One region of the Pedobacter sp. W3I1 genome, then DNA from elsewhere that is predicted to be linked to it. Evidence: riboswitches for the same ligand, from Rfam matches in the RefSeq annotation. Region 1 holds a riboswitch; each other region holds the start of a gene.
The links. A riboswitch is a leader RNA that binds a small molecule or an ion and turns the genes downstream of it on or off. The one in region 1 is predicted to bind S-adenosylmethionine.
Positions count from the first base shown of each region.

Region 2: it holds a riboswitch for S-adenosylmethionine, as region 1 does, so the genes downstream of both, QF042_RS19780 (peroxiredoxin) here and metH (methionine synthase) in region 1, are expected to answer to the same signal.
Region 3: it holds a riboswitch for S-adenosylmethionine, as region 1 does, so the genes downstream of both, QF042_RS14500 (O-acetylhomoserine aminocarboxypropyltransferase/cysteine synthase family protein) here and metH (methionine synthase) in region 1, are expected to answer to the same signal.
Region 4: it holds a riboswitch for S-adenosylmethionine, as region 1 does, so the genes downstream of both, QF042_RS12155 (SusC/RagA family TonB-linked outer membrane protein) here and metH (methionine synthase) in region 1, are expected to answer to the same signal.

Region 1 is NZ_JAUSXN010000001.1:6,223,899-6,229,736, reverse strand. It holds gene QF042_RS25555 (hypothetical protein) at 1-2, shown strand, start outside; gene QF042_RS25550 (Bax inhibitor-1/YccA family protein) at 41-796, shown strand; SAM riboswitch class I at 913-1,017, shown strand; gene metH (methionine synthase) at 1,153-4,869, shown strand; gene QF042_RS25540 (methylenetetrahydrofolate reductase) at 5,013-5,838, shown strand, end outside.
Region 2 is NZ_JAUSXN010000001.1:4,857,437-4,863,274, forward strand. It holds gene QF042_RS19765 (cytochrome-c peroxidase) at 88-1,044, opposite strand; gene QF042_RS19770 (YceI family protein) at 1,314-1,955, opposite strand; gene QF042_RS19775 (peroxiredoxin) at 1,988-3,307, opposite strand; gene QF042_RS19780 (peroxiredoxin) at 3,388-4,689, opposite strand; SAM riboswitch class I at 4,850-4,947, opposite strand; tRNA gene QF042_RS19785 (tRNA-Cys) at 5,748-5,818, shown strand.
Region 3 is NZ_JAUSXN010000001.1:3,501,138-3,506,975, forward strand. It holds gene QF042_RS14490 (PLP-dependent aspartate aminotransferase family protein) at 65-1,180, shown strand; gene QF042_RS14495 (hypothetical protein) at 1,335-2,351, opposite strand; SAM riboswitch class I at 2,560-2,670, shown strand; gene QF042_RS14500 (O-acetylhomoserine aminocarboxypropyltransferase/cysteine synthase family protein) at 2,934-4,265, shown strand; gene metX (homoserine O-acetyltransferase) at 4,307-5,407, shown strand; gene QF042_RS14510 (homoserine dehydrogenase) at 5,553-5,838, shown strand, end outside.
Region 4 is NZ_JAUSXN010000001.1:2,913,692-2,919,529, forward strand. It holds gene QF042_RS12145 (trypsin-like peptidase domain-containing protein) at 1-623, shown strand, start outside; gene QF042_RS12150 (peroxiredoxin) at 1,838-3,106, opposite strand; SAM riboswitch class I at 3,244-3,350, shown strand; gene QF042_RS12155 (SusC/RagA family TonB-linked outer membrane protein) at 3,676-5,838, shown strand, end outside.

The DNA.
Region 1 (5,838 bases):
AAATATTTATTTTTATATAGTTAAATACACAAAATTTAAAATGGAACAACAAAATTATCAATATCAAGACAACAGTGTTTTTGTACAGGAAAGATCTGCATCTAAACGTTTCTTTGGGAATGTTTTCTTATGGATGTTTGTAGCACTAGCTGTTTCTACAGTTGCAGCTTATTTTATTGCCAGTACGCCAGCAGTATTGGATTATCTTTTATCTTATAACCCACAAACAGGTAAAGGTGGGTTTACTGTTTTAGGTTACATTGCAATATTTGCTCCGCTAGGATTAGTATTCTTGATGGGCGCTGGTATGCAACGGATGTCTTATCAGGCATTAATTGGCGTATTTTTGCTTTATTCTATATTAACTGGAGTAATGCTTAGCTTTATCCTGTTAACCTATTCTTTGCCATCTGTTGTAATTAGTTTTGCAGCGGCTGCCGCGATATTTGCCGTAATGGCGATAATGGGCTACACTACAAATACAGATTTGAGTAAGTTTGGACCTATATTATTTGCAGGCGTAATCGGTTTGGTGATCATCAGTATTATCAATATGTTTTTAGGCAGCTCTACATTGGGGTACATTATGGGATTTATTGGAGTGGCTATTTTTACTGCCTTAACTGCCTACAAGGTGCAAGAGCTTAAAAGAATTGGCGAAGGTTTGGATGAAAATGGAAATACTTTAGGTGTAAATGAAAGCAAAAAATTAGCGATCATGGGCGCCTTATCGCTTTATATCACCTTCATCAACTTATTTTTGTCGCTATTGCGTATTTTCGGTAGTAGAAGATAGATCTCAAAAACAGAACAATATTCTTAAGGCTGCGCAGTTTTGCGTGGCCTTTGTAATTTTATTTGGTAGCAAGGCGATAATTTTTGGAATTGATGTTGCTTTGTTGCATTTTTGTATGCTTATTAAGAAAGACGGAGGGATTAGACCCAACGAAGTCTTAGCAACCTGTAACCATACAAGGTGCTAAATTCTATTCTGCAAATAGCGGAAACAGATAAGTTTAGGATTACGATTCTCGTACCAACTTTTTAAATAAGCTTTTTTTTGAGATTTGAGACTATAGATTTGAGATTTGAGACAATGTGTCTTATCTACTCTCATATCGCATATCTCAATTCTCATATCTAACAACAAGAATGAGCATAAGAGAAGAATTAGAAAAACGTATTTTGGTGATTGATGGTGCAATGGGTACCATGATTCAGCGATATACCTTAACCGAAGAAGATTTTAGGGGGGAGCGATTTAAAAACCATCCCTGTGATGTAAAAGGCAATAACGATTTGCTCAACATCACACGTCCGGATATTATAAAAACGATACACCTGGAGTATCTGGCGGCTGGTGCCGATATTATCGAAACCAATACGTTCAGTACACAGCGCATTTCCATGGCCGATTACCAGATGGAAGACCTTTCTTACGAAATGAGTTTTGAAGGTGCACGTGTGGCAAAAGAAGCTGTAAATGAGTTCATGGCAGCAAATCCAGACCGTAAATGTTTTGTTGCTGGTGCCATTGGCCCAACCAACCGTACCCTTTCCATGTCGCCAAATGTAAACGATCCTGGTTTTAGGGCTGTTTATTTCGATGAGCTGGAAGCAGCTTATTACGAGCAGGTACGCGGTTTGGTAGATGGTGGTTCGGATGTATTATTAATCGAAACCATTTTCGATACTTTAAATGCTAAAGTGGCTATTGTAGCCATTAAAAAATATGAAGAGGTAATAGGCCGTAAACTGGAGATCATGATTTCCGGTACCATTACCGATGCCTCTGGCAGAACACTTTCAGGTCAAACTGCTGAAGCTTTCTTAAATTCTGTAATGCATGCAAAACCATTAAGCATCGGTTTTAACTGTGCTTTGGGTGCTAAAGAAATGCGACCACATATTGAGGAGCTTGCTGCAAAAGCGGGCTGTTATGTTTCGGCCTATCCAAATGCTGGTTTACCAAACGAGTTTGGTGCTTACGATGAGCAGCCGCATGAAACGGCACATTTGGTTGACGATTTTATTGCCTCTGGTTTTGTGAACATTGTGGGTGGCTGTTGTGGCACCACGCCAGAGCACATTGGCTGTATTGCTAAAAATGCAAGGAAAGCTGAGCCTAGGAAAATCCCTGTGCTAGAACCTTATATGCGTTTAAGCGGGTTGGAGCCAGTAACCATCACCCCAGAGAGCATTTTTGTGAATATTGGTGAAAGAACAAATATTACCGGATCTCCAAAATTCTCTAAATTGATCTTAAGCGGCGATTACGAGGCTGCATTGGCCGTTGCCCTACAACAGGTTGAAGGCGGTGCACAGATCATCGATGTGAACATGGATGAAGGGATGTTGGATTCGGAAGCAGCAATGACCAAATTCTTAAACCTCATTGCCTCTGAACCTGATATAGCCAAATTGCCCATCATGGTCGATTCATCTAAGTGGTCGGTTATTGAAAATGGTTTAAAATGTTTGCAGGGAAAAGGAATTGTAAACTCCATTTCACTAAAAGAAGGGGAAGAGAAATTCCGCGAAAGCGCCCGCAAAATTATGCAATATGGTGCCGCCGTGGTGGTAATGGCTTTTGATGAGCAGGGGCAGGCCGATAATTACGAGCGTAGAAAAGAAATCTGTAAACGGAGTTATGATATTTTGGTAAATGAAATTGGCTTCCCGGCAGAGGATATTATTTTCGATCCGAACATCTTAACCGTCGCAACCGGATTAGAAGAGCATAATAATTATGCTGTCGATTTTATAAATGCTACCCGCTGGATCAAAGAAAACCTGCCTCATGCCAAAGTGAGTGGTGGGGTTTCTAACATTTCTTTCTCTTTCAGGGGGAATAATACCGTTCGCGAAGCCATGCACTCCGCATTTCTTTATCATGCCATTCAGGCCGGTTTAGATATGGGAATTGTAAATGCGGGGATGTTAGAGGTTTATCAGGAAATTCCACCCGAATTGTTAGAAAGGGTAGAGGATGTGCTCTTAAACCGAAGAGACGATGCTACGGAGCGTTTGGTAGAATATGCCGATACCGTAAAATCGAAAGGTAAAGAAGTGGTTAAAGATGAAGAGTGGAGGAAAGGTTCTGTTGAAGAAAGATTATCTCATTCCTTAGTTAAGGGAATTGTAGAATATCTGGATGATGATGTGGAAGAAGCCAGGCAAAAATATGCCCGCCCGATTCAGGTAATCGAAGGGCCATTGATGGACGGGATGAACATCGTAGGTGATTTATTCGGCGCCGGGAAAATGTTCCTGCCTCAGGTAGTAAAGTCGGCAAGGGTAATGAAAAAAGCCGTAGCCTATTTATTGCCATTTATTGAACAGGAGAAATTAGATAATCCCGATCAGGATCAGAATTCGTCAGCAGGAAGAGTATTAATGGCCACTGTAAAAGGTGATGTGCATGATATTGGGAAAAATATTGTGGGCGTGGTATTGGCCTGTAATAACTTCGAAATTGTTGATATGGGTGTGATGGTTCCTGCGCAGGAAATCATCAAAAAAGCCAGAGAAATAAAAGCCGATATTATTGGTTTAAGTGGTTTAATTACGCCATCGCTGGATGAAATGGTTCACTTTGCCAAAGAAATGGAGCGCGAAGGTTTCACCATTCCATTAATTATCGGTGGAGCAACTACTTCAAGAATCCATGCTGCTGTAAAAGTAGCACCGCATTATTCGGGACCTGCTATCCACGTGTTAGATGCTTCCAGAAGTGTTACCGTTTGCAGCACCCTGATGAATCCTGAAACAAAAGATGACTATGTAGCAGGCATTAGAGCTGAATATGATAAAGCACGTGAAGCGCATTTAAATAAGCGATCGGATAAACGTTTTAAAACCTTAGATGAAGCACGTGCAAATAAATTTAAGATCGATTTTCAGCCCAACTTACCTGTTCCGGAATTTACAGGCACAAGGGTTTTCGATAACTATCCCTTAGAAGAATTGGTTCCCTATATCGATTGGACGCCTTTTTTCCATACCTGGGAACTCCGCGGAAGTTATCCGAAAATTTTCGACGATAAAAATGTAGGCGACGAAGCGAAGAAACTTTTTGATGATGCACAGACTTTATTAAAACGCATCCTCGACGAAAAACTGTTAACAGCAAGAGCCGTGATCGGTTTCTGGCCAGCAAATGCGGTAGGAGACGACATCGTTTTAGAAGTCCAGAGTCCGGAGTCCAAAGTCCGAAGTCAACCTAGTGACTCAGGACTCAGGACTGAAGACTCAAGACTAGTTACTATCCACACCCTCCGCCAGCAGGCCGAAAAAGTAGATGGGCAGCCTTATTACGCCTTATCTGATTTTATTGCACCGAAAGAAAGTGGTATTCAGGATTATTTCGGTGGTTTTGCCGTAACGGCGGGTATCGGGATTGATGAACTGGTGAAAGAGTTCGAATCCAATTACGATGATTATAACAGTATCATGGCCAAAGCACTGGCCGATCGTTTGGCTGAAGCCTTTGCCGAGCGCCTGCATGAACGTGTACGCAAAGAATATTGGGGTTATGCACAGGATGAAAATCTGAGCAATCAGGAATTGATTAAGGAAGAATACGCAGGGATCCGTCCCGCGCCAGGTTATCCTGCCTGCCCGGAACACACCGAAAAAGGAACTTTATTCCAGTTGCTTGATGCGGAGAATAAAATTGGACTTCACTTAACCGAAAGTTATGCCATGTATCCAACAGCAGCGGTAAGTGGGTTTTATTTCGCGCACCCTGATTCGAGGTATTTTGGATTAGGAAAAATTACCAAAGATCAGATTGAAGATTATGCCATCAGAAAGAATATGCCGGTTGAAGAAGTGGAGCGGTGGTTAAGTCCGAATTTAGCTTATTAACATCGTCGATTTGTCATCCTGAGTGAACGAAGGATCTCGAACCGAAGAACATATAAATTGATATTTGCAGTCATCAAAAAAATAGGAACTGCTATATGTTAGAGATGCTTCATTAGCATTCAGCATGACAACCAAAACAGGGTATGAAGATTACAGACCATATAAAAAACGCAAAGGGTAAAACCTTATTCTCTTTTGAATTATTGCCGCCTATTAAAGGGCAAAGTATACAGTGGATTTATGATGCAATAGAACCGTTGCTAGAGTTTAATCCTCCTTTTATTGATGTGACTTCGCTTCGTGAAGATTACATTTATAAAGAACAAGCCAATGGTTTGCTACAAAAGGTATCTTATCGCAAGCGGCCGGGTACCATTGCCATTTGTGCGGCTATTATCCATAAATATAAGGTTGATGCCGTTCCACATCTTATTTGCGGTGGGTTTACGAAAGAAGAAACCGAAAATGCATTGATCGATTTACAGTTTTTGGGTATTGATAATGTTTTGGCTTTGCGTGGCGATGCCCGTAAGGCAGATGGAAATTTTGTGCCAACTCCCGGTGGACACTGTTATGCTACAGATTTGATTGAGCACATTAAGAACCATAACGAAGGTAAATTTCTCCATGAAGATGTAGAAACCTTTAAAAGCGATTTCTGTATCGGCGTAGCTGGCTATCCTGAAAAACATTTTGAAGCACCTAATTTAAATACTGATTTTAGGTATTTGAAAAAGAAAGTAGATTTAGGGGCTGAGTTTATTGTAACGCAGATGTTTTTCGATAACCAGAAGTATTTCGATTTTGTAAAGAAATGTAGGGAAAACGATATCAATGTGCCGATTATACCAGGTTTGAAGCCCATCAGTACCTTATCGCAGTTAAATGTATTGCCTAAGATTTTTCATATCGACTTACCTGATGAATTAACGGATGCGCTATCGCATGCTAAAAACAATAACGAGGCAA
Region 2 (5,838 bases), 1.4 Mb from region 1:
TACCAATGGCCATCCACCTCATTTTTAGTGGAAAAATGTGTTAAAAATTAAGTTTTAAAGATTTTTGATCGAACTCTGCCTATTTTATCATTTTTGTTTTTGAAACCGATCATCGGTAAGCGAAAGTAAAAAAGCCTCTATATCGTTTATTTCATTTTCGCTCAAGCCTAATGGTTTATTTAAAGAAAGATCCCTGTTTTTCCCATTTTTGATTACCACATCTGGATTATTGTAATATTGGATCACTTCTTTTAGGGTTTTAAACATCCCGTTGTGCATATATGGTGCAGTAATCCCAACATTTCTTAAACCAGGGATTTTAAAATGCCCTTTATGCTCTGGGTTATGCGTGACCTCAAATCTACCCTGGTCTTTCAGTTCTAATTCATTAAATAACCCGATTCCTTTAAAACGGTCGGCAGTAAAATCTTCACCCGAATGGCAATTGTTACAGTTGGCCTTTCCGATAAACAACATCCTGCCGCGCTTTGCATTTTCGGAGATGGCTTTGTCATCTCCATTAATATACCGATCGTAAGGGCTGTTTGCGGTTTCTAATGTTCTTTCGAAAGAGGCAATGGCCAGTAGCAAATACTTTTGTGTAGGTGGCGAATTAAAAATCTTCTGGAATAGTGCTGCATAATCCTTGTCTTTTTGCAAGCGATCAATGGCATCGGCAATAGGCAGGTTCATTTCTACAGGATTAATAATGGGCTGCAGGGCTTGATCCTCCAAGGAAGCGGCTCTGCCATCCCAAAAGAGGCTTGGTCTGCCCGAAAGATTGGTTACCGATGGCGAATTACGCGTTCCTTTGGTTCCCCCTACACCTAAGCTCACCGCTGATGTATCTGCAAAAGCAAATTCCGGTTTATGGCACGAAGCACAGCTAATGCTTTTATCTTTAGAAAGAATCGGATCAAAAAACAGCTTTTCGCCTAAACGTTCCTTACTGTTAATTACAGTGGGATCGTCTGCACCAAATCCGGCCATTAAAAACACCACTAAAACTAAGGACAGGGAAATTATTATTTTGCTTCTTTTCATTAGTGTATTCGGTTCGGAATTATTTAACGGGTCTTCGACTACGCTCAGACTGACATCCCTTAATTGAAATATTGTAGTCTTCATTAATCGGTCGTCATTCCCGCGCAGGCGAGAATCTTAAAGCCTTTGGTTAAGCTTAAGCATTAAGATTATCTTCGATGAGCACTTCGTGGTTCCCAATCAAGTTGGGGATGACGGACCTACCTGTTTAGCTAGCGAAAGGGAGAATACCAGACTCTCCCATCTCAACTAACCTAACAAGAGAGATTTTAATTATTGGCTACCAGCTGTACATTCAGCTCGAAATCATCATAGATGGTTTTATCGCCCAGGTTTTCAAAAAAGCTTTTAGACCTGAATTTGATATCGTACTTGGTTCTATCGACCGTAATTTTTGCATTTGCAATTACTTTATTGCCTTCTTGCTTAACTGTTGCAGGAAAACTGATTTCGTTAGTAATGCCTTTAATGGTGAGCTTTCCCTTCACATCATAAGTTCCTGCACCGGTACTTTGCACCGATGTAATGTTAAAATTAGCTTTACCAAACTTTTCTACCGCAAAAAAATCGTCACTTTTCAAATGACCCAACAGTTTAGCATTGGTTTCTTTATCAGTAAGATCGGTAACCGCAATGGTTTTGGTATCGAGCTCGAAACTGCCGCCTTTTAGTACTTTATTGTCTAAGGCTAAAGACCCGGAACTAACGTTGATGGTTCCCGAATGTTCTCCGGTTACCTTTTTGGCCACCCAGGTTAACTTACTCTGTTCAGGGCTAACTTTATAGTTTACCAGTTTCCTTACAAGAGTTTCCGTAGCTACCTTTAGTTTAGGTTTTGGCCCGTTTAAAGCTGTAAAAGATGAGGCTACAAGTGTAGTAGCAATAATTGCGATCGTTTTATACTGTAACATATTATTTATGGTGTTTAGTTTAGGTGGTTTAGCTATTTTCCATTTGCCTGTGCCTCAAAATAAGCAGCAGATGGTACTGGTTCTGCGATTAATTCATCCAGAACTTTATTGAATTTTTTCTCGTAATCATCGTAATATTTACCTGTAACGGTTCCGGTGTAACCGGTATATATTTCGCGTACTTCGCCTTTTCTATCAATAATAATGGTGGTTGGATAAGCGATAAATTTATTTAAAGCCGGAAGTTTATCAGCAACCAATCTTTTATCAGCCAGTCCGCCAAACAGGATATCGTATTTAATGTTGTATTTATCGCGTAGTTTACCCAGCGTATATTTTCCATATTCAAGGTCATCTTTCTGTTCGAAACCAATGGCGATGGCTTCTACGCCTCTTTTGGCATTTTTATTGAACCATGGCGAAAGGAATACGGTTTGATCGGTACAGTTCGGGCACCAGGTACCTACCAACTCCACAATTACAACCTTACCTTTATATTTATCATCCGTTAACGAAACAGACTTTCCATTCAGATCAGGGAAAGTAAAAGCAAGTTTTTTAACGCCTTCTTTTAAATGTGTGAGTGTATAAGGATCTGGCAATTCCGCCTGATTATCTTTTACGCCTGTAAACTTTAAGTTATCGTAAATGCCCTGGCTAATTTCGCCAGAAAGTGTACCATCTTCGTTAATCGTACCCTTATAAATTTTGGGACTTGGACCACTAAAACCAGAAAGTACAAACTGATTTCCCTGTACGGTACCTTCCAACTCACGGCTATCGCCAGTTACCTGCATAATTACACCTGTTAACTTATTGCCTTCTTGCTTTAATATGGCAACTTTGTTTGGAACGGCTTCTTTAGAAAAACCTTTAAACTCCCATTTTCCCGTCAAATTTGCGGTAGGCGCAACATCTTTTCCGGGCTCAACAAAGCGGTAAGATTTACCTTGCTCTGCAGTAAAAGGCAAAGCATTGCCCTGCAAGCCTGGTACTAAGCTTCTATATTCGCCTGAGATCCGTCCATCGCTTTCAATTTTGGCTACCAAAGCTGCATCGTAAGTATTCATTTTGATAAACAGTGAATCCTGTCCTAAATATTTGATATGGAAATCGTCTCTCCGTGTACCATTTAGCAGTGTAAATGTGGCATGCTCTGCATCTTTTCCCTTTAGTTCGAAATTAAAAGGGACTTCTGTTTCAGCAACTTTAAAAACACCGCGCCAAATTCCTTCTTTTATAAATTTTTTGGCCACTTTTGGTTCTTCATGCACCTTGTTTACAGCAAAGGCTGTAGTAGAAATGAGGGATGCCAGTGCCAGCACCTGCATTTTAGCAAAGTTAGTTTTCATCATGTAAAGTTTTGAGTGTAGGTTAAATATGGGCTGCAATATGATGCAGCCTCACATTTTTTTGGTTTGGTTGGTTTAGGTTACTTACTTTTTTGTGTTTCTACCGAAGCCAGTTTTTCGGGTACCGGTTCAGCAATCAGTTCATCTAATACTTTATTGAATTTGGTTTCATAGTCGTTAAAGTATTTTCCAGTTACAGTGCCGGTATAACCGGTGTAAATTTCTCTTACATTTCCTTTTCTATCGACAATGATGGTTGTTGGAAAAGCAATGAATTTATTTAGCGCTGGCAGTTTTTCGGCCACTACTTTTTTATCGGCAATGCCTCCGAAAAGGATATCGTAAGTGATACCATATTTTTCTTTCAATTTGCCCAAAGTGTATTTCGCATATTCAAGATCATCTTTTTGTTCAAAACCAATTGCAATGGCTTCTACACCACGTTTTTGGTTCTTTTTAAACCATGGAGAAAGAAAAACAGTTTGATCGGTACAATTTGGACACCAGGTACCAATTGTCTCGATAATTACGACCTTACCTTTATATTTATCATCACTTAAGGAAACATTTTTTCCGGCAAGATCTGGAAAAGTAAAATCGAGTTTTTTATAGCCTTCTTTAAGAAAAGTAAGTTTATAAGGATCAGGAAGTTCGGCGTTTTCGTTGCGTTGCCCGTCAAATTTCAGGTTTTTATAAATCCCAAATCCTTGTTCTCCGGTAATGCTGTTATCATCGTTTATTTTCCCTTTTACAATAAAAGGACTTGGTCCGGTAAAACCAGATAATTCAAATTCATCGCCCTGTACGGTGCCTTCCAATTCTCGGGTATCACCAACAACAGTCATGATTACGCCTGTAAGCTTGTTCCCGTTCTGTTTTAATAATGCGATCGAAGCAGGTACAGCTTCTTTGGTATAAGTTTTTATTTCCCATTTACCAGAGATATTGTGCTTCGGAGCCACGTCTTTACCGGGTTCGACAAAGCGGTAATTTTTACCATGTTCGGCTACAAATGGCAGCGAATTGCCTCTAAAGCCAGGTACCAGACTGCGGTATTCGCCCGATAAAGTCCCATCAGTTTCAATTTTCGCCACCAAAGCAGCATCATAGGTATTCATTTTTACATAAATGGAGTCATCGCCACGTCGTTCTACATGAAAATCATCACGTCTGGAGCCATTAATTAAAGTCAAAATGGCTGTTTGAGGATTTTTACCTTTTAATTCGAAGTTAAAGGGCACTTTTGATTCGCTTACACTAAACTCGCCCCTCCAAATCCCTTCTTTAGGAAATGGTTTTGCCACCTTGGCTGATGCAATGCCGCCCAGTAACAGTACTGAGGTGGTTAGGCATGCAATTTTTGAGGTAATTGTCGTTTTCATAATCATCATTATTAGTTAAACACTATCGTTTTAGAGTTTTTAATAACAAGGCACATTTTTCCATAGAAAAATTCAGGCAGCATAGATACAAGCTGTTTATACAGTTGTTTCTGCTTAATGAAATCCCTAACAGGAAACGATGTGTTTAATGTTATTGGTTAATTTATAATCTATTGCTAGATCAGTTTGAGCACTTTTTCCTATGGAAAGTTGCTAGAAGTTCAACGAGTACTGACTCTCCCTTCTTCTTTATAAATCAACTAATTAATGGTGGTGAATTAATTAGAGTAATAACCTAAACTAGTGGTGGTGATTAGTTAGGCCGTTCCTGATACCCCGGCAACTTATTGACTTAAATACATGACCACCATAATATTCTATCAAAAGGCCCCGGGGTACCAGGATTTTTATAAGAATATCTGAATGAAAACCTTAACAGGTGATCCGTATCTTAGTTTATATTAGCGGCAACAGCAGTTGTACTGATCTGAATAATTGATCAGAAAATATGGCTGAGGTTGTCTGCGGAGTTTCATATCGAACGTAAATTTGCTAGTGAACTATTATATTTTTTTGTAAAAGTATAAACTTTGTTTACTTTACACAAGTATTCCTATAGATTTTATAGACTTTATTCATAACATACTGATTTACAGAAATATAATTTTTCAATAAGACAAATTTCTCATTAAGCAAAGCGCTTTGAGCAGCGCGCATGGTGTAGTGGACGCATTGAAAGGGGGCTTCGCTGACTATCATTGACAATCCATAATTCAAGCCTCATTCGATCTGATAGCTATCGAATGAAGCGCAGTCCCGAACTTTCGGGAGAAAAATCTATTCCATTAGATTTCTCGACGGCATTGCACTCCGCTCGAAATGACGATACAGTAAAAACACAAACAACTAATAATCAACAAATTAAATAATAAAAAAATCTCAAGAAGCACAAATCTTACAAAAAACTACTATTTCTATAGAATTTATAGTAATTAATTTTTACTTTTGCTGAGTCTTCTTCAAAAAGTGACTTATAAAGCTATTTGAAAGGATCATATAGTCATGTGGCCGAGTGGTTAGGTAAAGGTCTGCAAAACCTAGTACGGCGGTTCGATTCCGTCCATGACGTCTAAACATTAAATTGTTTAA
Region 3 (5,838 bases), 2.7 Mb from region 1:
ACCTTAAATTAGCGCCAAATTATTAAATTGCATCCCGATATTATTTCGATAAACATCAAATTTTATGAAACCAGAAACCCTTGCTATTCACGCTTCTAATCTTGTAAAAAGCACTACAGGCGATGTCACTCCTCCTATTAATTTATCAACCACTTTTTTTCGCGATGAAGACGGGGGTTATCCCGGAGGGCATATGTATAGCAGGGTAAGCAATCCAAACCGGTCTGCTTTAGAAAACACTGTAGCCAAATTAGAATATGGCGAAGATGCAGCAGCTTTTTCTTCTGGAAATACCTGTGGAATGGTTTTATTTCAGGCGTTGAAACCCGGCAGCCACATTATTGCACCGGATGATATGTACTGGGGAATTAAAAAACAGTTGCTTACTATTTTTAACGATAGTTTGGAATTTGATTTTATTGACCAAACTGATTTAAACCTGATACAATCGAGCATTAAGCCCAATACCAAACTGATCTGGATTGAAACCCCATCCAACCCGTTATTAAAGGTTACAGATATCGAAGAGATTGCCAAAATAGCTAAAGCTAAAAACATCACCTTGGTCTGCGACAGCACCTTTGCTTCTCCTGTTTTACAAAATCCGGTTTTATTAGGCGCTGATATTGTAATGCATAGCAGTACTAAATACCTGGGCGGTCATAGCGATGTGCTGGGCGGAATTTTAATAACAGCCAAAAAAGATGAGCTGTGGGAGAAAATCAAAAATATCCAGCAAACCGGTGGTGCGGTTCCTTCCCCTTTCGATTGTTTCCTATTAACCAGAAGCATTAAAACCCTGGCCTATCGCATGAAAGGCCATTGCGAAAATGGAAAAATTATAGCGGGTTATTTAAACAAACATCCGAATGTTGAAGCCGTTTTTTACCCAGGGTTAGAAAGTCACCCACAGCATGACATTGCAAAAAAACAAATGAAAGATTATGGCGGGATGATGTCGTTCCTGGTTAAAGGTGATGTTGAGGCTGCCCATAAAGTGGTCAATAAAGTTCAGTTATTTGCTCAGGCCACCAGTTTAGGCGGCGTAGAGAGTTTGATTGAGCACCGTTATTCAGTTGAAGGCCCTGATAGTAAAACGCCTAAAAATTTACTCCGTATCTCTGTAGGTTTAGAGCATGTAGATGATATTATTGCTGATTTAGCACAGGCGTTGGGTTAAAATATAAAACCTACAAGGTCTTAGAGACCTTATAGGTTTTATACAAGAAATTCAGAAAAGAATGATCGTCATTCCCACGCAGGTGGGAATCTTAAAGCGTTATTGCATTAGGATTCCCAATCAAGTTGGGAATGACGACAACCAATTTAAAATCTTATTTAGGATTACAGATCGTAGTCAACTTAGCTGAATAATTTGCTTCCAGCGGCTCATTCGTTTGCGCTAAACGTTGTGATCCTGTATTGGCTGGGCAGGCAATATCACCGGCAGCATCATAAATCAGTTTAGTTCCATTAGCTAATAATTCTTTTGGTACATATACCTGTACTTTGGTAATGGAATAACCTGAAGGAAAATAACGCACATAATAACCATCAGGGTGTTTGGTCCAGATACCGCTCGGTACATCGCTTCTTGGAGGAGCCATACCTGCTATAATAGCATATTTTTCCATGTCGGCATAAGTGTAATTTCCAGAAGCTACCAGCTGGCGGATATTATTTTCTGCCTCAAAAACGGCCCTTACACCTGCAGGCAATTGGTCTTTAGCTTTTTCCATTATATCGAAAGGTAAAACTCCTAAAGCACCACCTTCTAATTGCGTAAGTTGTTTTGGCGTTAATAATTTTACTGCAGTAAGTTTAACCTGTCCGTTAAAATCGGCAAATTTTGTTCTGGCAATAATGGTCCATAACAACACCTGAATATCGTGTTGTTCTACATCCGAATGTTTTTCTGCGCTTTTCAGTATAGAAACCACGATTTCTTCTTTCGGTCCCAAAACGGGTGCAAACATATAACCGTCACCTTTTGATGGAGCAAAAGTTCCGGCTTTTAAGCAGTAGCTTTTATTGGTCATTTCGTACAAACCTTCGCAAAGCAAAAAACCACCCTCTGGATTTTTAGGCAATAAATATAATGGCTGGGCTTTTAAATTTAAAGAATTAATAAAATCTGGCAGCTTTTCGCCTTCTCTATTTACATCTTCAAAGCTGGTGGTAATGGCAGCGGGCTGTTTTAAAAATTTATCTACGCCTAAAGCTTTAGCACCCTGAGCGGTGCCAACTTTTAATAATTTGTCTTTTAAACCTCCAAATTGCGCGTTTGCATTGCTTAAACACACTATAGTTAATAGCAGGCTTAAACAGAGAACTTTTGTATTTTTCATCATGATTAAATTTAGATAGGAAAACAAACTTAGAATTTTAAGCGTAAATTTTATATTAAAAGTTAAGTTTGTTATGCCATCATAAAAATACTCCATTCATTTTCAACTAGTTAATGTAAATTCGAAATTTTATTTTGTGGATTAAAATTAAATTCAGACATTTGAAATATTATTTGGTAGAAAGCTAAATAAAAGTCAATCTTCACAGGTTGATTTATAAAGAAGTGGCGAGAGACTGGCTCGATGACCCACTGGCAACCCTCAGAAAGAGAAGGTGCCAATTCCTGACCGGATAACATGGTGTTATTTGGAGATATAAATTAGAACTGATGAAAACATTAAATCTTCAATCGCTAAGCGAACCCAGTGCAAACCTTAAAAAGGTAGAAAGAGCTTCTATTTCTTTTATTTGTTGCGATATGCGTGCGATTACTTGTATGTGCTGTTGCATACAGTAATTTAAAAATCTTCCTTTTTTGTTTCTTTTCAAATTGGAAGGTCCCGGGAAATCGGGATACGCCCTGTTAGGTTTAAGATTCTCTTAATCTCTGCTATCTCATCACATCAACTAAAAAAATAGAAATCATGTCAACATCATATAAATTTGAAACTTTACAATTACACGCTGGCCAGGAAATAGATCCAACAACAGGTTCAAGGGCTGTTCCTATTTACCAAACCACTTCTTATGGTTTTAAAAATGCAGAACACGGTGCCAATTTATTTGCGCTAAAAGAATTTGGGAATATCTATACCAGGATTATGAATCCTACAAATGATGTTTTCGAAAAACGTATTGCCGCTTTAGAAGGTGGTGTAGCTGCTTTGGCAGTGGCATCAGGGCAAGCAGCTCAATTTATAGCGTTAAACAATATATTAGAAGCTGGCGACAGCATCGTTTCTTCCTCTCACATTTACGGCGGAACGTATAACCAGTTTAAAGTAGCTTTTAAACGTTTGGGGATACACGTAGATTTCGCAAATCCTGATGTACCTGAAGAATTTGAAAATAAAATTACCGATAAAACAAAAGCAATCTTTTTAGAAACCATTGGCAACCCGGCGTTTAGTGTACCTGATTTCGAAAAAATTGCCGCAATTGCAAAAAAATATGATCTACCTTTAATAGTCGACAATACTTTTGGTGCGGGAGGTTATTTATTTAAGCCATTAGAACATGGTGCCAACATAGTTGTCGAGTCTGCAACAAAGTGGATCGGCGGTCATGGAACAAGCATTGGTGGGGTTATTGTTGATGGTGGAAACTACAATTGGGGCAATGGTAAATTCCCTCAATTCTCTGAGCCATCAGAAGGTTACCATGGTTTGGTTTTCAGCGATGTTTTCGGCATCGGTGGACCATTCGGGAATATCCAGTTTATTATCCGTGCCCGTGTGGAGGGATTAAGAGATTTGGGACCTGCCCTATCGCCTTTCAATTCATTCCTTTTATTGCAAGGATTAGAAACTTTATCACTCCGCGTTCAACGCCATGTAGATAATGCATTAGAATTAGCAACCTGGTTAGAAAACCACCCTTTAGTTAAGGAGGTACATTATCCTGGCCTTGCTAGCAGTAAATACAATAATCTGGCTAAAAAATATCTAAGCAACGGTTTTGGTGCTGTATTATCATTCGAATTAGAAGGAAGCAAAGAAAATGCTTCGCAGGTGATTGATAGTTTAAAACTGGTGTCGCACCTGGCTAACGTTGGCGATGCAAAAACGCTGATTATTCAGCCTTCAGCCACCACACATCAGCAATTAAGCGAAACAGAACAATTAGCCGCAGGGGTAAAACCAAATGCATTAAGGGTTTCGGTAGGCATTGAGCATATTGATGATATTAAAGCCGATTTCGAACAAGCATTTGCGACAATTAATGCTACAGTTCCAACAGAGCATTTACAAGCCTAAACCCCTTTAGGGGCTTTTTAAAACCACAACATCATTACAAAATGCATAACAGTAAAAACGATAGCACTTCAAAGTCGCCTTCAGGGGATTTAGGAGCAACATATCATTATAATAAACAGTTCAAACTAGAGAGCGGAAAAAAAATCCGCAATCTGCAAATTGCTTATCAAACTTATGGCAAATTAAATGCAAATAAAGATAATGTGATTTGGGTTTGCCATGCACTAACCGCCAATGCTGATGTTTTTGAATGGTGGGAAGGTTTATTTGGAGAAAATGCTTTGTTCAATCCAGAAGAACATTATATCGTTTGTGCCAATGTTTTGGGTTCGCATTATGGCAGCACAAACCCGTTGAGCACCAATCCGGTAACTGGCTTACCTTATTACCTTTCGTTTCCACAATTTACCATCCGCGATTTAGTATCGGCACACCAGTTATTAGCTTCGCATTTAGGGATTGATTATATTAAATTATTAATAGGTGGTTCTTTAGGCGGGCAACAAGCTGTTGAGTGGAGTATTTCGGAACCGAATAAAATTGAAAACCTGATTTTAATTGCTACCAATGCGGCGCATTCTCCCTGGGGAATTGCTTTTAACGAAAGTCAGCGTTTGGCCATTACTACCGATAGAACTTTTTATGCTAACCAACCAAACGGTGGCAGTAAAGGTTTAAAAACAGCCCGTAGCATTGCACTTTTAAGTTATAGAACCTACAGCGCTTATGGCAGTACACAGGTTGAAAGTGTAAACGATAAGACAGATAATTTCAGATCGTCTTCTTACCAGAATTATCAGGGAGAGAAACTGATTAATCGCTTTAATGCTTATAGTTATTATTATTTAACCAAAGCAATGGACAGCCATAACGTGGGCCGCAACCGTAAAAGTATTGCCGATGCACTAAAATTAATTACGGCGAATACCTTGGTAATTGGAATAGAAAACGATGTATTGTTTCCGCTGTCAGAGCAAAAATATCTGGCCGATCATATTCCGGGAGCAGAATTTAGCGCCTTGCATTCGGATTATGGACATGATGGATTTTTGATCGAAACTGATGCCTTGACTAACGTAATCGGAAATTTCATTAAAGAAAGCCGTAACAAAAAAATCATCCAATTACAGCATACCGCTTAGAAAGGTAGAAGGTTAGGGTTTAGGGTTTAGGGTGAAAAATAAAGAGAACAGCTAATATCTGTACCATCAAATCAACAAAAAATAATATAAAATAAATATAGTTAATCAGTGTAATCTGTTTATCTGTGTAATCAAGTCTAAAATAATGAGTAAGAATTTAAAAATCGGTTTATTTGGTTTCGGCGTTGTAGGACAAGGTTTATTGGATATCATCCAAAGCCAGAACTTAAACCTGGAGATCATTAAAATTGCGATAAAAGACCCAAGAAAGAAACGTACCCTTAATAAAGATCTTTTTACTACTGATCGCAACGAAATACTGAACAATACAGAGATCAATACGATTGTAGAATTAATTAATGATGCAGATGCGGCTTATGAAATTGTAACTACAGCATTAAAAAACGGTAAAAATGTAGTTTCTGCCAATA
Region 4 (5,838 bases), 3.3 Mb from region 1:
ATTTAAATATTTCTAATCGCGATACTGTTGGAATAGAGATGGGTAAACTTCTTTATAGCATTGATCCCGCTGGTAAAGTAATGCGAAGTGTTGTAGGTAGTTCACTATTTAATTTACCAAAAATTAACAGTCAACCTTATTTGGGTGCAATGGTGGTGTACAATTCGAGTCCAGTCCAGTTTTCATTAATCAAAGAGGGCAGCCCGGCAGAAAAAGCAGGTATAAAAGTGGGCGACGAACTGATCAGTATCAATGGAAAGACTATTAAAAAAGCAAATGAATTTGCGCCAGAAATATTGAAATATTGGGCAGATGATGAGGTTTCTTTTGAATGGGAAAACCCTTCAGGGAAAATGAAGAAAACTTTTAAACTGGACGGACGAGGGCAATCGGTCTTTAACCATCCCGCAGAAAAATTTGAAGGCGGAAAATCTGAACGAAGAGATGGGTTTAATGCTGTTTTTACGCACGATGCGGCGATTAAACCGAATGCATGCGGTTCGCCCGTTTTCGATTGGGAAGGAAATTTTTATGGCATTAATATCGCCAGGTTCAGCCGGACGACGACGGTGGTGATTCCGAAGAAAACAATAATAGATTTTGTTTTGAAGATAATGCAATAAATATCTTCCTAATCTTGTCCAAAAATAAATGTCATTCTGAACATAGTGAAGAATCTCTAGCTAAAGAGAGTCTGGACAAAGACTTTTCTATTGAATAAGTCTGTGTTAAAAGATTCTTCACTGCGTTCAGAATGACAACTATGGGATAGAAAAGCGCATCATGTATGCAATTACTTCCACAAAAAGATAGAAGCGGAAAGAAGGACTGTCTAAACCGAAGAGTGCTAGACTTGCTTTACAAAAAAAACGAGACTTTATACATTTGTTTTTGGAGCGCAGCGCCAGTGCATCTATTAAAGTCTGTTCCCGTGCTTCGCTGTATCCCTCCGCTGCGCTTCAGGGATGCCGCTATGCCCGGGGCTAAACACTCTTTTTCTGCAAGGAATCTGATGCACGATCTGTCATCCTGAGCCTGTCGAAGGACCTTTTTTAAATTAACCCGCTTATTCAAAATCGGTCGTCATTCCCGCGCAGGCCTATCGTGTGGACACGTCTTTTTTAAGAATTGTTTGGGCATCATGCTAGCTGGCTTTAATAAACCACAGTCTTTACCGAAGGACGCCGTCAATCCCAAGTGGCGGGAGAATCAAAAAAACAGGTGCAGAATAGAATAAATTGCACTTACAAACCTTAAACGCAGTGGTTTTGTGTTCATTAGCACTGAATTCAAGTTTAATATAAATTGAACACAAAACGAAGTGCCACTGTTTTTTTGATGAGCGTGGGCGGTGAGAAGCCACATTGCTGGATTGACAAAGCGCTTTGGGTACTTTGGCGCTCCAAAGTACCATGCCCCCGCGGCAAAGAGCGGAAAAAATCAACATTTGTCCCCAAATTATTACTTCTGAAGGAATCAGGACCAGTTAATAGTGGGAAAGATGCTGAAATAAATTCAGCATGACGATCGCCTTAGGAATATGTGCTTAGAACAAATACAGGCTGGTGTAGATGTGTTCACACGATAGGCGCAGGCGGGAATCTTAAAGCTCATTGCATTAAGATTATCTGCGATGAGCACTTCGTGGTTCCCAATCATTTACCAATGACAGATTTTAAATTGGCGTCATCTCGACCGAAGCAAATGCGGAGTGGAGAGATCTTTGGACGATGTTAAAAAATCTCTCCACTACGGTCGAGATGACGATTTTTCTATTGCTAAGACCCTGAAATAAATTCAGGGTGACGATCGTGTTAAGAACAATCGATAAGATAAATTATTTCTTCAACAATGTGTCAATCTCCGTATTAAATTCTTTCACAAATTCATCATAAAATTTGCCGGTGGCCGGGCCATTAAAACCAGTATGGATTTGTGCTACATTACCCTGTTTATCGATGATTATTGTGGTTGGGAACGATAAAAAAGAATCGAGTGCAGGCAACGATTCAGATACCACTTGTTTATCGGCAGTGCCTGCAATAACCTGGTCGTATTCAATTCCAAAACGTTCGCGGAAACGTGTCATCACCTTTTTTGCGTATTCAGGTTCGGTGGAGCGCTCGTAATGCAACGCAATAATTTCTACTCCACGTTTCTTGTTTTCTTTATACCAGGGCGCTATAAAAGTAGCTTCGTCAACACAATTTGGGCACCAGCTTCCGGTGATGGTTAAAATCACCACCTTGTTTTTGTACTTTTCATCCTTTAACGAAATCTTTTTGCCGTTGATATCAGGAAAGCTAAAATCAAGTGTTTTGTATCCTTTTTTGAGGTAGGTGAGTTTATAGGGATCGGGTAGGGCAGCATCTTTATTTTTAGTTCCCGTAAAAGGCTGACTGCCCCTTGCGCCTAAAATTTCACCCCTTAACGAGCCATCTGCCTGGAAAGTTCCTTTGTAATAGGCAGGAGAGGAGCCAATAAAGCTCGAAAGTTGGAATTCATTTCCTTCTACAACACCTTCCAGATAGCGCGAATCGCCGGTTACGCGGAGAAAAGTACCCGTAAGTTTGTTCCCCGTCTGCTTAAATAAACCGACTGTTTTTTCTTCTTTGCCATTTGGCGATGTAAAAACCACATCATAACTACCAGAATAGTCTGCTGTTGCAGGTTTATCTGTTTTAAAACGGTAATTTTTTCGTTCAGCAATAATGACCAAAGGTTTGCCTGCTTTATCTTGTTTTCTTAAAACACCCGTTAATTGGTCACCATCTATAGCAAATGCGAGTTCGTTATCAAACTGATCCAGTTTTACGAAAAGTGAATCGGATGTTTGTTTTACAAGGCCACCTTCGAAACGCTCTTCAGCATTGCGGAAATATAATTTCTGCTGACCGCTTTTTTCGCTGATCTCGAAGTTGAAAGGAATTTCTAATCCTTCCTTTACTTTAGCTATTCCACGCCAGTTGCCGAGGGCAACAAATGCTTTTTGTTTTTTCCCTTGAAGCTTTGCCGCCTGGTTATTTGCTAATGCAACATGTTCCTGAGCGTAGGTAAAAGTTATTGATATGGCCAATATGGCTGTTAAAATGGATTTTAATTTCATTGGGATGTGTATTTGTCGACTAAACTAGTAGACAAAGATATGGATGTAATTGCCAAAGAAAAAATATTTCAATAAAATTCTATAAAAACTATAGGATAAATGGAATAAGTTATACCTTTGCCCCAGTTATTTTAAAATACTTATCAAGAAAGGCGGAGGGAATGGCCCTGTGAAGCCTTAGCAACCATCTAATTTTTAGAAATGGTGCTAATTCCATCTCAGATGAATCTGGGGTAGTTAAGTCAGTTGTTTGCGTTATCCTTATCAAAAATATATGGAGCACTTCTGATTTAAGGGGTGCTTTTTTTTTGCCCTGAATGCGTTCTTGAAATTAAATATGCATTAAATAAAATCATTCAAATGAAAAAGACAGATGAGCTGAAATCCATTGAAATAAACCTTAACACATGCTTCCGAATGCGTGGAGCCTGTTAAAATTGCTCCGTTTTAACAGGCTTTTTTAGACTAACCATTCCATTATTTTTTTTTAAAACAAAACACGTTTTTGTCGTGGTGGAATTGTTTTGCCCAAATTATTATCCCTTTTAACTAATTATTAACTACACAATATGTTTAAAAATTTAAAATCAATAGCGTTTATCTTTCTGCTCTTCATGGCACAAAAGCTTTCCGCTCAAGATGTCACGGTTACCGGAACGGTAAAGTCGGCAGATGGCGAAACACTCCCAGGTGTTTCCATTTTAATAAAAGAAACCAAACAAACAACCATTTCAGATGGGAAGGGTGCTTTTTCAATTCATGCACCAGATAAAGGCACATTAGTATTTTCTTATATCGGTTTTAAGAGTCAGGAAATACAAATCAATAAAAATCCTGGCCCGATTTCGGTCATTCTTCAGTCGAGCGATAATGCGCTGGATGAAGTAGTAGTTACAGCATTGGGTATTTCGAGGCAGAAGAAATCGCTGGGTTATGCGGTTCAGGAATTAAAAGGACAGGATTTGGCTGAAGCCAAAGAATCTAATTTGGTGGATGCACTTGCCGGAAAAATTGCAGGGGTGCGTGTCACCAACAGCCAGGGGAGTATGGGTTCATCACGTGTGGTCATCAGAGGTGAAACGTCTATTGCCGGAAATAACCAGCCTTTATTTGTGGTTGATGGGATTCCGGTAGATAATTCGCAGTTAAATTCGGCTGGGGCAAGAGATTATGCCAATACCATTTCAGATATCAATCCTGAAGATATAGAATCAATGAGTGTGTTAAAAGGACCAAACGCTGCGGCACTATATGGTTCGAGGGCTGCAGCCGGCGTGATCTTGATCAAAACTAAAACAGGTAAATCGAAAAAAGGAATTGGTATCGAAATCAATTCGAATGCTGTTTTAGAAAGCCTGCTTACTTTGCCAGTTTATCAAAATGCCTTCGGGCAGGGGTCAGAAGGTCAGTTCAGTTATGTAGATGGTGCTGGTAAAGGATTAAATGATGGGGTAGATGAAAGCTGGGGACCAAAATTAGACGGAAGATTAATTCCACAGTTTTTTTCGAAAGGTGTAGCCGTTCCGTTCGTAGCACATCCAGATAACGTACGCGATTTCTTTCAAACCGGATATGCATTAAATAACGGTGTATCTATTGCAGATGCTAACGAAAAATTCGATTACCGCTTATCATACAATAACCTGAAACAAGTTGGTATTGTGCCCAATTCTGGTCAGGGAAAAAATGCTTTCGTACTAAATACCACTTTACGGATTACTCCTAAGTTAAGTATAACCGCTAACGCAAATTACAGTAAACTTGCTTCTGATAATTTGCCAGGTACAGGCGGTTCAAGATCAACCAGTACCATGTTACAGTTTACCTGGTTTGGCCGTCAGGTTGATATTAACCAGTTAAAAGACTATTTGGACGAGAATGGAAAAACGTTTAACTGGAACAATAACTATTATAGCAATCCTTATTGGGTCGCTTATGAAAATACGGTTTCGCAAAACAGAAGCAGGATTATTGGAAGCGTAGCCCTTAATTATAAAATTATTGACGGACTTAATTTTAATTTCAGATCAGGAACCGATTATTATAACGACAGGCGTAAAATCAGAATTGCTTATGGCACCAACGGAACGCCTTTTGGTTCTTATACCGAAAGTGCATTTACCGTTAACGAAAACAATACCGATGCCACGCTGAACTTTAACAAGCAGTTAAATGATGATTTTAGCCTGGAGTTATTGGGTGGTGGTAATATCCGCAGGCAATATATAGAACAGAATGATCAAAGTGCACCAAAGTTAGCCGTTGCAGGATTGTATACCCTAAAAAATTCACGCGACCCGTTAACATCTTCTAATAACTTATCGCGCTTAAAATCGTATAGTGTGTATGCGTCAGGTCAGATTGGTTTTAGAAATTATCTTTTTGCCAACATTACGGCAAGGAACGATTGGTCGTCTACTTTGCCGGCACAGAACAGATCTTATTTTTATCCTTCATTTAATGGAAGTTTCATAGCTACCGAAGCATTCGATATTAAAAGCGAAACACTTGATTATTTGAAAATACGCGGAGGTTGGTCTAAAGTAGGTAAAGATGCCGATCCTTATCGTTTGATCAATACTTATCCATTTAGTGCACCATTTAATGGAAATCCTCAGCTTAATATCAGTAGTATCGACCTTAATCCTAATCTTAAACCCGAAACCACTACATCCTCAGAACTTGGGGTTGAAGCTGTTTTCTTTAATAAAAGGTTGCGTTTAGATGTAAGT